DNA from 3 places in the Halonatronomonas betaini genome. Region 3 is predicted to be linked to each of the others. Evidence: a T-box and tRNA genes for the amino acid it is inferred to sense, from the RefSeq annotation. Region 3 holds a T-box; the other regions hold tRNA genes.

Region 1 (4,021 bases), 110 kb from region 3:
CCCTAAAATATAATCTAATTTTCTAGCTTTATTTCCACCTGGTTCTGGCCCGGCAAGATCGTCTCTTTTAATATAAAAATCATTATCATAAATTCTTGAAATTTCAGGCATTCTTTCTAATGAAGTTGGTAGATCTGATAATGGGACTCTAGTATACATTATTATACCCCCTCAAAATTATTAGACTCTACAATACATTTATTCAACACAAAACCACAAAATCCTCTCAAATAAATTTAAAGAGAGTAATTTAAATAAAAAAAGCCTGGTTTCCCAGGCATTTTTGATATACTATTTGATAATTTTAAGCAGAACGGGTGAGTTCATCCATATAATCGTCTTTTTCTTTTACTATTACACCAGCAAGGACTATTAAAGCAATTAAGTTTGGAGCTGCCATTAAACCATTTAATGTGTCAGCTAATAACCAGATTGGTTCTAAAGCTCCTATTGCACCAACAAATAATAAACCTAAAAAGACAAATCTATATGGCATTACAATTTTTTTGCCGAAGATATATCTCCAACTTTCTTCACCATAAAAACTCCAGGTTAACATAGTTGTAAAGGCAAAGACTATAATACTAATATTTATGATATAGCCTCCGGGACCTGGTAGCCCCATTGTAAAGCCCTCTGAAGCTAAAACAGCTCCAGTTTCTCCTGTTTCCAACGCGCCTGTTAGAAGTACAACTAGTGCAGTAATTGTACCAACGACTAATGTATCAATTATAACTTCCCAGATACCCCACATACCCTGACGGGTAGGTTTGTTTCTGGCCTGGGCATGTATAATTGAAGCGGCTCCAAGTCCGGCTTCGTTTGAGAATACACCTCGGGCTACACCAAAACGGACTGCCATCCTGACTGTTGCACCGGCAAAGCCACCAACAGCTGCCGAACCAGTAAACGCACTGGAGAAAATATCAGCAAAGACCGCAGGTACAGCACCAATATTTAAGATTATAATTAAGCCACCACCAACAAAATAGAAAATAGCCATTAATGGAACTAATTTTTCTGCTACTTTACCAATTCTTTTTACTCCACCAATAATAACTAAACCAACAAAAAATACTACTACAACACCGGTTACCCAGGTTGGTATGGCAAAGCCATCTTCAGCTGCATGGGCAAGTGTATTGGATTGAACCATATTACCAATACCAAAGGCTGCAATTCCAGCAAAGAATGCATAAAGTACGGCCAGCCATTTCCATTTTCCACCCATACCATTCTGAATATAATACATTACTCCACCAGTAAAATCATCTTCTCCATGTTCTTCACGATATTTAATACCTAATTGAGCCTCAGCAAACTTTGTGGCCATTCCAAATAAAGCAGAGACCCACATCCAGAAGATTGCACCTGGACCACCGAGTGAGAGAGCAGTACTAACACCGGCTATATTTCCAACACCAAGCGTTGCTGCCATAGCAGAACTTATGGCCTGAAAGGAGCTTAATACTCCACCCTCTTCTTCTGCTTCTTTACTGAAGTATCTTCCAAAACTTTGTTTCCATGATAATTTAAAATGAGTAAACTGGAAAAAATTAAGTCTGAAGGTCAGATAAATCCCTGTACCTACAAGTAAAACAAGAAAAGGTGGCCCCCATACAATCTCGTTGATTGCATCATTAACCGCAAGTAATGAATCTAACATTAACAAATTCCCCCTTATAAATTTTATTAAAATAATGAAAAATATAATTCTATTATTATATTAAAGATATCCTACTAAATTCCTGCACATTAAATAAAATTTATTATGTTTTATTATGTTAAAAAAAACATTTTATAATATAAAGAAAAAAACTGACCGGATTATTACCGGCCAGTAAAGAATTAAAATTGCTCTAAATTTGAAAGATAAAGATTTTTGACAACCCAAAAACCTGTTACATCAATAGTTAATTTAATGTTTGTATTCTCCCTATTCATATTTTTAGCTATATGAATATTTACACCATCAGTTTTAACAGTTTGATAATAGTCTCTTTCCTTACCTTTTGGACTTCCAGCCTGAACCTCAGGCTTCATAGTTGGACCACTTCAACCTCCGCTCTGTCTAATCATCTTTACAGTTATATCTTCAAAATCTTTATCTTTAATAAAATCTTTAGCATCTTCAGTAAATTCAACCTTATACTTCCCTGAAACCTTCTCTTCTACTGCCATTATTAAACACCTCCTGCTCTAATTTTTGTACTTATTATAATAATATCAAAAATAATCATTTAAAGCCTGTAAACAGTTTACAAACCTCTTGTTTTTTAAAAAATTTTATGATAGGATAAATAATGTGCCGAAGTGGCGGAACTGGCAGACGCGACGGATTCAAAATCCGTTGGGCTCACGCCTGTGTGGGTTCGAGTCCCACCTTCGGCACCATTTGTATTTCAAGGATTAAGTTAGTTAAGTTATATAACTTTCATTCAATACCTCCCCAGTACCAACCCAGTACCGACCCAGTACCAACCCAGTACCAACCCAGTACCGACCCACACCAGATATTATTACAAGATCATTAAAGTAATAGCAATCGAATAATTCAATCATATTAGCCACTTCTTCCTATTCAATGCTGAAGGCAGGCCAATCCTTATTATTTACAAAAACACTCCCAGAATAGCCTATATGGCGGCTTAGAGAGGCCATTAAATCTTCCAAGCCTGTTAAACTCTAGAAATAGCTATTCTTTTTTGTTTAGTAAAATAAATAAGCCCCTGACATTTAGCCAGAGGCTTAATAAAACAAGTTTTAGATTATTTATTAATCTTGTGATTACTCTAAGTCGAAACGGTCAGCATTCATTACTTTGTCCCAGGCTGAGATGAAATCCTTGACGAATTTTTCTTCGGCATCATCAGATGCATATACCTCTGAGATGGCCCGTAGTCTGGAATCAGAACCAAAAATTAAATCTACTCTAGTTCCTGTCCATTTAAGCTCTCCAGTTGAACGATCTCTGCCTTCAAATATATCTTTATCTTCTGAAGACGGCTTCCATTTAGTTGACATATCAAGTAGATTTACAAAGAAGTCATTGGTCAACTTGCCAGGTTCTTCTGTAAATACACCATGTTGTGAGTTTTTGTAATTGGCTTCTAAAACTCTAAAGCCTCCTACTAAAGCGGTCATTTCAGGTGCTGTCAGGGTTAGTAGCTGGGCTTTATCCACTAGCATATCCTCTGCCGGTACAGTATACTTAGCTTTGGTATAATTACGGAATCCATCTGCTTCTGGCTCGATTAATTCAAAGAATTCTTCTTCTGTCTGCTCCTGTGAGGCATCGACCCGGCCTGGTGTAAAGGGAACTTCTAAGTCATAGCCGGCAGCCTGAGCAGCCTGCTCGATTGCAGCAGAGCCACCTAAGACTATTAAGTCTGCCATTGAAACTCTCTTATTACCGGACTGAGCTTTGTTAAACTTCTGCTGGATGTCTCCTAAGACCTGCAGCACTTTATTTAACTCTTCAGGTTGATTGACTTCCCAGTTCTTTTGCGGGGTAAGTCTAATTCTAGCTCCATTTGCTCCACCCCGTTTATCTGAGCCTCTAAAGGTCGAGGCTGAAGCCCAGGCAGCTTTGACGAGCTCGGAGATTGATAGCTCTGTTGCCAGGATCTGCTTTTTAAGCTCTCTGATATCTGCATCATTGACGATTTCGTAATCTTGCTCAGGCAGTGGATCCTGCCAGATAAAGTCTTCTTCTGGAACATCCTCGCCTAAATATCTGGATTTTGGCCCCATATCACGATGGACCAGCTTAAACCAGGCTTTAGCAAAGGCTTCTTCAAATTCCTCTGGATTTTTATAAAATCTCCAGGCTATCTCTTCATAAACTGGATCATTCTTTAGTGATAAATCTGCTGTAGTCATCATTGGCCGGAACTTCTTGTCAGGATTATGGGCAGCTTCTATCATATCCTCTTCCTTGACATCCATGGCAAGCCACTGGTTTGCTCCAGCTGGACTTTTAACTAACTCATATTCGTATTCTAATAAGACTCTAAAATAA
Region 2 (4,021 bases), on a different contig from region 3:
ACCCTGTGGCGGTACAGAAGCAACTGTTCCTTCTATTATCTTCAATAATGCCTGCTGAACCCCTTCACCAGAGACATCTCTGGTAATTGAAGGATTCTCAGACTTTCTGGCAATCTTATCTATCTCATCAATATAGATAATTCCTTTTTCAGCTTTTTCAATATCATAATCTGCTGCCTGAATTAACTTTAGCAGAATATTTTCAACATCTTCACCAACATAACCTGCCTCAGTTAAAGATGTTGCATCAGTAATAGCAAAAGGAACATCTATGATTCTGGCTAGAGTCTGAGCTAGCAATGTCTTACCGCAGCCAGTCGGACCTACCATCATAATATTACTTTTTTGCAATTCAACATCATCAATCTTCATATCTGAATTAACTCTTTTATAATGATTATAAACTGCAACAGATAAAGATTTCTTTGCTCTACTTTGACCGATAACATATTGATCAAGGATATCCTTAATTTCAATCGGTTTCGGTACCCTGTCAAGAGCAATATCCTTATCTTCATGTAGTTCTTCTTCAATAATTTCATTACAAAGTTCTATGCATTCATCACAGATATAAACACCAGGACCTGCAACAAGTTTTTTGACCTGTTCTTGAGATTTTCCACAAAAAGAACATTTTAATTGTCCTTTTTCGTCTCCAAATTTAAACATTTAATCACCTCATTTGAGGAACTTATTTCTCTTGCAATTCATTCCTCGTTATAACTTCATCTATAATTCCATAATCCATTGCATCTTCAGCCGACATAAAGAAATCTTTTTCAATATCCTGACTGATTTTTTCTTCTGTCTGTCCAGTATGCTTGCTCATAATTTCATTTAAAATATCTTTTAAATCTAACAACTCTTTAATATGAACTTCAGCATCACTTGCCTTACCCTGTGCTCCACCCATTGGCTGGTGGATCATAATTCTACTATAAGGGAGTGAATAACGCTTCTTTTCTGCACCTGCAGCAAGTAATAAAGCACCTGCACTTGCAGCCTGACCCATACAGATAGTAACAACATCAGGTTTTATATACTGCATGGTATCATATATTGCTAAAGCAGCTGTAACACTACCACCAGGACTATTAATATAAAGATAAATATCTTTATCAGGATCTTCAGCTTCAAGAAAAAGCATCTGGGCAATAATCACATTTGCCATATTATCTTCAACTACTGAACCGAGAAAGATAATTCTATCTTTTAATAATCTTGAATAAATATCATATGATCTTTCGCCACGGTTAGTCTGCTCAACTACCATTGGAATTAAACTCATCGACATACCTCCTAGCTCTAAGAAATAATTTCCTCTATACTTCTATTCTAATTGTTTTCAATTAAGAAATCAATAGTCTTTTCCATTTTTAATCCATTTCTTAAGGATTCTAACTGACCCTGCATCTGCATAAATGCTTTAACCTGCTCGAAATCCTGGTCATTGGCATCAGCAATTTCTTTTAATTTATCATCAATTTCTTCATCAGTAACCTCAATACCTTCTTCTTCAGCAATAGCTTCTAAAACTAGATTATTCTTGGCTCTATCTGCAGCCTGTTCACGATTTTCTTCTCTCCATTCATCCTGGGAACTGCCCATATACTTAAAGTAATCCTCAATATTAATTCCCTGCTGCTGGAGATTCTGAGCCATCTGCTGCATCATCTGATCAAGCTCATTTTGAATTAGCTGTTCAGATACTTCTACTTCAGCTGCCTCTGAAACCTTTTCAATTATCTCATTTTCAAGGTTTCTCTTTGCCTGATTCTCTTTTTGTTCTTTTAATCTATTTTCAATATCCTCTTTAAACTCATCAAGGGTATCAAATTCACTAACATCTTTGGCAAATTCATCATCTAACTCAGGAAGTTCTTTAACTTTAATCTCTTTTATAGTAACTTCAAAAACAGCATCCTGGCCGGCTAAGTCCTCAGCCTGATACTCTTCTGGAAATGTTACCTCTACTTCATATGGTTCATCATTAATCTCTTTGCCGATTAATTGGTCTTCAAAACCAGGAATAAACTGGCCTGAACCAATTTCAAGTGTAAATTCTTCAGCAGATCCACCAGGAAATGCTTCGCCATCAACAAAGCCTTCAAAATCAATAATTACATGATCGCCTTCCTGAACCTCATCTCTATCTACACTTACTAATTGACTCTGCTCTTCACGCTGTTTATTTAAAACAGCCATTATATCTTCTTCAGTTACTTCAGTTTCTTCTCTATCAACATCATAACCGGTATATTCACCTAACTCTACATCAGGCTTAACTTCTACAATAGCAGTAAATGTTGCCGGTTCATCTTCAGCAATATAAAAATCTTCAAATTCTGGTTCAGAAATCGGCTCAATATCAGCCTCTTCAATGGCCTTCTGATAATTTTGTGGAATTAATATATCTAAGGCATCCTTATGGAGCACTTCTTTTCCATAATTAGCTTCTAAAACCTTTCTTGGTACCTTACCCTTCCTGAATCCAGGTAAGGATACTTCTTTTCTAACTTTTTTATAAGCCTGCTCTAAAGCCTGATTAACCTCATCTATATCGACTTCAACATCCAGTCTCACTTTATTATCTTCCAGTCTTTCCTGTTTAACATCCATTTAAATGATCCCCCTTATAGCTTTAATAATGATAAAAGATTACAAAAACAGATCTATATTTTAACAATACCCCGAATTGGCAAAGGCCAAAACGGGGTCATTTAAGATCAATATTATTAAAAAAATGGTGCGGAAGGTGGGACTCGAACCCACACAGGCTAGGCCCACTAGATCCTAAATCTAGCGCGTCTGCCAATTCCGCCACTTCCGCAAAACAAATTAACTTAATTCCTCAAACCATAATAATTCTAGCATAATAAAAAACTCTTGTCAAGCATTTGTAAATAAAAAATTCCTTATTGACTTATTTTCTGAAAATGTTATACTTAAACTGCAAACAAAAATCAATAAAGGGGAGTCTCACTGGAGGCTGAGAGGATGCAAAGTCATCGACCCTCATTACCTGATCCTGATCATGCAGGCGCAGGGAAACTTATAAATTATCCTCCAGCAGTATTAGCAGGCTTCCTAAAATACTAGGAGGTATTTTTTATGCAAAACGAAAAACTAAGAATTATGATTGAAATTTCAATGGCAGTTGCACTTTCAACAATCCTATCATTTATAACCCTCTGGCGTATGCCAATGGGAGGTTCAGTAAATTTAGTTATGCTTCCCATATTTATCATGGCTTTCAGAAATGGAGCTCGAGCCGGAATTTTAACTGGAATCCTATATGGTGCTGTTAGATTAATGTTAGGAGCCTATGTTGTACACCCAGCACAATTCCTGCTTGATTATCCAATTGCTTATGGTTTTATAGGAATAGCTGGCTTCTTTAAAATATTCACTGAGAAAAACCAATTAAATATAATTAATTTCATTCAAGCTTTTAGCATAGCAGCTTTAGGAGTGTTTACATCCCACTTGCTATCTGGAGTGATTTTCTTTGCTGACAGTGCTCCTGCCGGTCAAAATCCCTGGGTATATTCAGCTCTATATAATATAACCCATGTATTACCGACAATAATTATAACTGCAATAGTGATTGCTTTAATTTCAAAAAGACCTGAAATAGTATTTTTAAGTTACAGAGAAAATCAAAGTTAATAAATCAAAATAAAATAATTAACTAAAAGAGGTAGATAATTATGAATAATAACGATAGAATCCATAATATTAGCAAATATTTAGCAGATAAAAAAGCTCAACCGTTAAATATAAATACAATTTATTCTGTTTTATTGCCTTTAATTAAAGATAACAAAGGCAATCTATCTCTTTTATACCAGGTAAGATCAGAAAATCTAACAACCCAGCCCGGGGAAATTTCCTTCCCCGGGGGCAGGGTTGAAAAGGGAGAAACCCCATCCCAGGCTGCAATTAGAGAAACTATCGAAGAATTGGGTATCTCCATTAAGAATATAAAGCCATTAGGCAAACTAGATTTCCTGGTCACCCC
Region 3 (4,021 bases):
GGCATATAAAAGATGTAAAATAGCATGTTCAACGCCACCGACATAGGTATCTACAGGTGTCCAATTATCAGCATTCTCTTTTTCAAAGGGAATCTCTTCATTGCTGGCATCTAAATACCTCATGAAATACCAGGATGAATCCACAAATGTATCCATTGTATCTGTCTCACGCCTGGCATTACTGCCACATTCAGGACAGGTTGTATTAACAAATTCATCAGATTTCTTAAGTGGTGATTCTCCACCTTTTCCTAATTCTATCTCATAGGGTAATTTAACAGGTAAATCATCTTCTGATACTGGCACAATCCCACATTCATCACAATAAACCATAGGAATTGGTGCCCCCCAGTAACGCTGTCTGGAGATAAGCCAGTCCTTTAGCCTATAATTAACATTCCTCTGCCCAATTCCAGCTTCTTCTAAATATGCAGCTATTTTATCAAATGCTTCATCAGAATTCAAGCCATCAAATTTACCAGAATTAACAAGCACTCCTGGTTCAACAAATGCTTCTTCCAGTCCACCAGGTGTTTCACCGGCCTGATCTTCTGGTCTAATAACCTCACGGATATTAATATCATATTTCTTTGCAAAATCAAAGTCCCTCTGATCATGAGCAGGAACTGCCATTATAGCACCTGTACCATAATCCATCAAAACATAATTAGCAATAAAAATAGGGATTTCTTCTCCAGATAGAGGATTAACAGCCTTAACCCCTGTATCTATTCCTATTTTCTCTGAATCTGGAGAGGTCCTCTCTTCCTCTTCCTGCTGGCTAACTCTCTCAATAAATTCATTTAATTCAGCTTCTTTTCCAGAAACTTCAAGGAATTTATCAACAAGTGGATGTTCCGGTGCTAATACCATATATGTTGCACCATAAATGGTATCTGGCCTGGTTGTAAAGACTTCAATCTGATCATCTGTAGCCGGTACCGGGAAATTTATCAATGTACCTTCACTTCTACCAATCCAGTTTTTCTGCATTGCTTTAACTCTATCTGGCCATTTATCCAAAAACCTATGGTCATCAAGCAATCTATCAGCATAATCAGTGATTCTTAAAAACCACTGGGCCAATTTCTTTTTCTCTACGTCTGTTTCGCAACGTTCACAGGCATCATCAACAACCTGCTCATTTGCAAGTACAGTTTCGCAACTCGGGCACCAGTTAACTGCTGCTTTTTTCCTGTAAGCTAAATCGTTCTTAAACATTTGAATAAAGAACCATTGAGTCCAGCGATAATAATCCTCACTGGCTGTTGTAACTTCTCTATCCCAATCATAACTTAAACCTAGACTTTTCATCTGCCTTTTCATTTCAGTTATATTATCCCAGGTCCAGTCTTTAGGATGAATATTTCCATGTTCAATTGCTGCATTTTCTGCTGGGAGACCAAAAGCATCCCAGCCCATTGGATGCATAACATTATAACCCTGCATCCTTTTATATCGGGCAATTACATCGCCAATTGAATAGACTCTAACATGGCCCATATGTAATTTCCCGGATGGATAAGGGAACATTTCTAGCACATAATGTTCAGGTCCCTCCTTGATATCTACTTTGTCCAATTCAGCATTCTCCCATTTTTCCTGCCATTTCTTATCAAAGCTTTGAAAATCATATTGTTCTGCCATTAATATCATCCCCTTGTTTTATTATTATAAATAATTAAAACCCCATCCCAGAAAGAAAAAGGGACGAGGTTTATATACCCGTGGTACCACCCAGATTAACCTTAATAAATAAGGTTCACTCAAAACATTAACGCTGTTAACGTCAGAAGCTAATTTATTCACCTCTGAAACTCAAGAATGAGTTCAGCACAGGGACTGATGCCGGATCCCAGCACCTCCGGCTCTCTTCGATCAGTATGATACCTACTAATTTCTATCATCGTTTATAAGATATTTATATATTAAAATTATATGATTATTTAAATTGACTGTCAAGGAATTTTTTATGCATCTTCTAATAATTTTTTAGCATCTGCCCATAATCTCTCAAGATCATAATACTCTCTTTCCTGGTGATGAAAGATATGAACAATAATATCCTGGTAATCTAAAAGAATCCAGCGTCCCTGATCCCTGCCGGCAATTTTATGAGGTTCTATACCATCTTCAGCTAAACTATCTTCTATCTCTCTGGCAATAGCCTGAACCTGATTTTCATTCTGACCACTAACTATTACAAAATAATCAGCCATTGGTGTAAGTTCATTAACTTCTAAAACTGAAATATTCTGCCCCTTTTTATCATCTGCTATTTCTGAAATTCTTAAAGCTTTTTCCTTACTACTTAAACTTTCCATTCAATTCATACCCCTTCCTCTTCCTGGTCTCTTTCTAAAAAGTCATGTCCTATAATTATTTCAATCTTGCTTTTATTTATCTCTGAATCTTCCTCTTCATTATCAATAAAGATGGCTTCGCCACCTATATAATTTAATAAATTATTAACAGCAGGCCTTTTCTCATCAGAGTAATACCTTATTTCTGTCTCTTCATAATTAAAGTGATCAGCATTGGTTATTCTCTTGATATTAAAGCCAAACCTTTCTAACTCATTTGCCAGATTTCCAGCAACTCCTGCTGTTCCATTGCCATTACTTATAACTAAATCAGTCTGATTGTTAGCAATATATTCTTTGCTATGGATTAGCTTATGCACTAAAGCCTCTGTTTCTTCTTGATCTGGAACCCAGTAACTTGCTCCTCCAATATATTCAGGACTACCTGGAACCATGGCAGTTTCCAGATTGTTTAAATCAATATCTTTGGCCAGAAATAAAAATGATGATATATCAATTAATGGAATATTGGTATCGACTGCCCTATTAATTTCCTGGTAGATAGATGGCAATCTGGCTATTGTTGAAGGGCTTAAAGCCTGGCTAATTACAGCATTGACAAATTTCTGCTGCCTTTCAACCCTGCCAATATCTCCTCGAGAAGATTCTCTATATCTAACATAATCAAGAGCATTCTCACCATCCAGGGTCTGCTGACCTGCAGGAATACTTATATTAAGGTCACCGGCTCTATCAACATAATCTAAGTCTCTCTCAACATTAATATCAACACCACCAATAGCATCTATGATTTTAATAAAACCATCGAAATCTAAATCAGCATAATAATCAATATTTATATCTAAAAAATCTTCTATTGTTTCAATGGTTAAATCTATTCCACCAAAGGCATAAGCTGAATTTATTCGGTTAATGCCTCTACCAGGTATACTTACCCGTGTATCCCTCGGGATAAATACAAGGCCAGCCTGCCGGGTCTCAATATCAATACTTGCAAGAATGATTGTATCAGTTCTGCTAACCCCATAGTGGTCATCATCATGGCCTGTTATTAATACATTTATTTTAGAATCAGGAAATGGGTTATTTTCCTGAGCAGAAAAGTTAGTAGTCAGATATTGGCTGGCAATCCCGCCAAAAAATATTATAATAATAATCGCTATAACAAATAATTTCCCTTTGAGAGGAATTTTTTTATTCATTATTATTTCTACCTCCCAAAATACTATTTCTTAATAAAATCAAATTTGGATGAATTTCAATATTTCTATTCATCAAATATTCCAGATTATGATTAGTAAGCTTTAAAATGGCCTGTTCAATATCATCTAAAGCAAGCTTATAGATTTCTCCTCTTCCAGGATAATCTCGCCCAGGTTCGATTTTATCTGCCAAAAAAATAATTTTGCCAATTAAACCCAGGTCCGGATGACCGATAGTATGATATCTAATTGCTTCTAAAATCTGGTTATCGGTGATATCAAATTTTTTTTCTGTTAAATAAGCAGAGGCAGGTCCATGCAATAATGAAGCTTCTTTATATTCAAAAGACTTTAAAGGCCAATTAGAGTTTTTTACTAATCTCTGCAATTTAGATTCCGGGTATCCCTTACAGAGGTCGTGACAGAGAGCTGCAATTTTTACTTTCTCTAAATAGTCTTTATTACCAGCTATATTTGAAGCCGTTTCAATGACTC

Evidence for each region. A T-box is a leader RNA that pairs with one kind of tRNA and senses whether it is charged. The one in region 3 lies ahead of leuS (leucine--tRNA ligase), so its partner is inferred to be a tRNA-Leu.
Region 1: it encodes a tRNA-Leu, which carries the amino acid that the T-box ahead of leuS (leucine--tRNA ligase) is inferred to sense. The anticodon was not compared.
Region 2: it encodes a tRNA-Leu, which carries the amino acid that the T-box ahead of leuS (leucine--tRNA ligase) is inferred to sense. The anticodon was not compared.

The regions. Positions count from the first base shown of each region.
Region 1 is NZ_JADPIE010000001.1:457,857-461,877, reverse strand. Features, by position in the region: gene I0Q91_RS02285 (1-aminocyclopropane-1-carboxylate deaminase/D-cysteine desulfhydrase) at 1-159, opposite strand, end outside; gene I0Q91_RS02280 (alanine/glycine:cation symporter family protein) at 305-1,666, opposite strand; gene I0Q91_RS02275 (hypothetical protein) at 1,849-2,043, opposite strand; gene I0Q91_RS02270 (hypothetical protein) at 2,056-2,181, opposite strand; tRNA gene I0Q91_RS02265 (tRNA-Leu) at 2,308-2,394, shown strand; gene katG (catalase/peroxidase HPI) at 2,788-4,021, opposite strand, start outside.
Region 2 is NZ_JADPIE010000002.1:468,295-472,315, forward strand. Features, by position in the region: gene clpX (ATP-dependent Clp protease ATP-binding subunit ClpX) at 1-669, opposite strand, end outside; gene clpP (ATP-dependent Clp endopeptidase proteolytic subunit ClpP) at 692-1,288, opposite strand; gene tig (trigger factor) at 1,336-2,619, opposite strand; tRNA gene I0Q91_RS05350 (tRNA-Leu) at 2,745-2,830, opposite strand; TPP riboswitch at 2,961-3,066, shown strand; gene thiT (energy-coupled thiamine transporter ThiT) at 3,112-3,669, shown strand; gene I0Q91_RS05360 (NUDIX hydrolase) at 3,711-4,021, shown strand, end outside.
Region 3 is NZ_JADPIE010000001.1:568,616-572,636, reverse strand. Features, by position in the region: gene leuS (leucine--tRNA ligase) at 1-1,647, opposite strand, end outside; T-box leader at 1,704-1,916, opposite strand; gene rsfS (ribosome silencing factor) at 1,971-2,324, opposite strand; gene I0Q91_RS02805 (LCP family protein) at 2,330-3,526, opposite strand; gene nadD (nicotinate-nucleotide adenylyltransferase) at 3,519-4,021, opposite strand, start outside.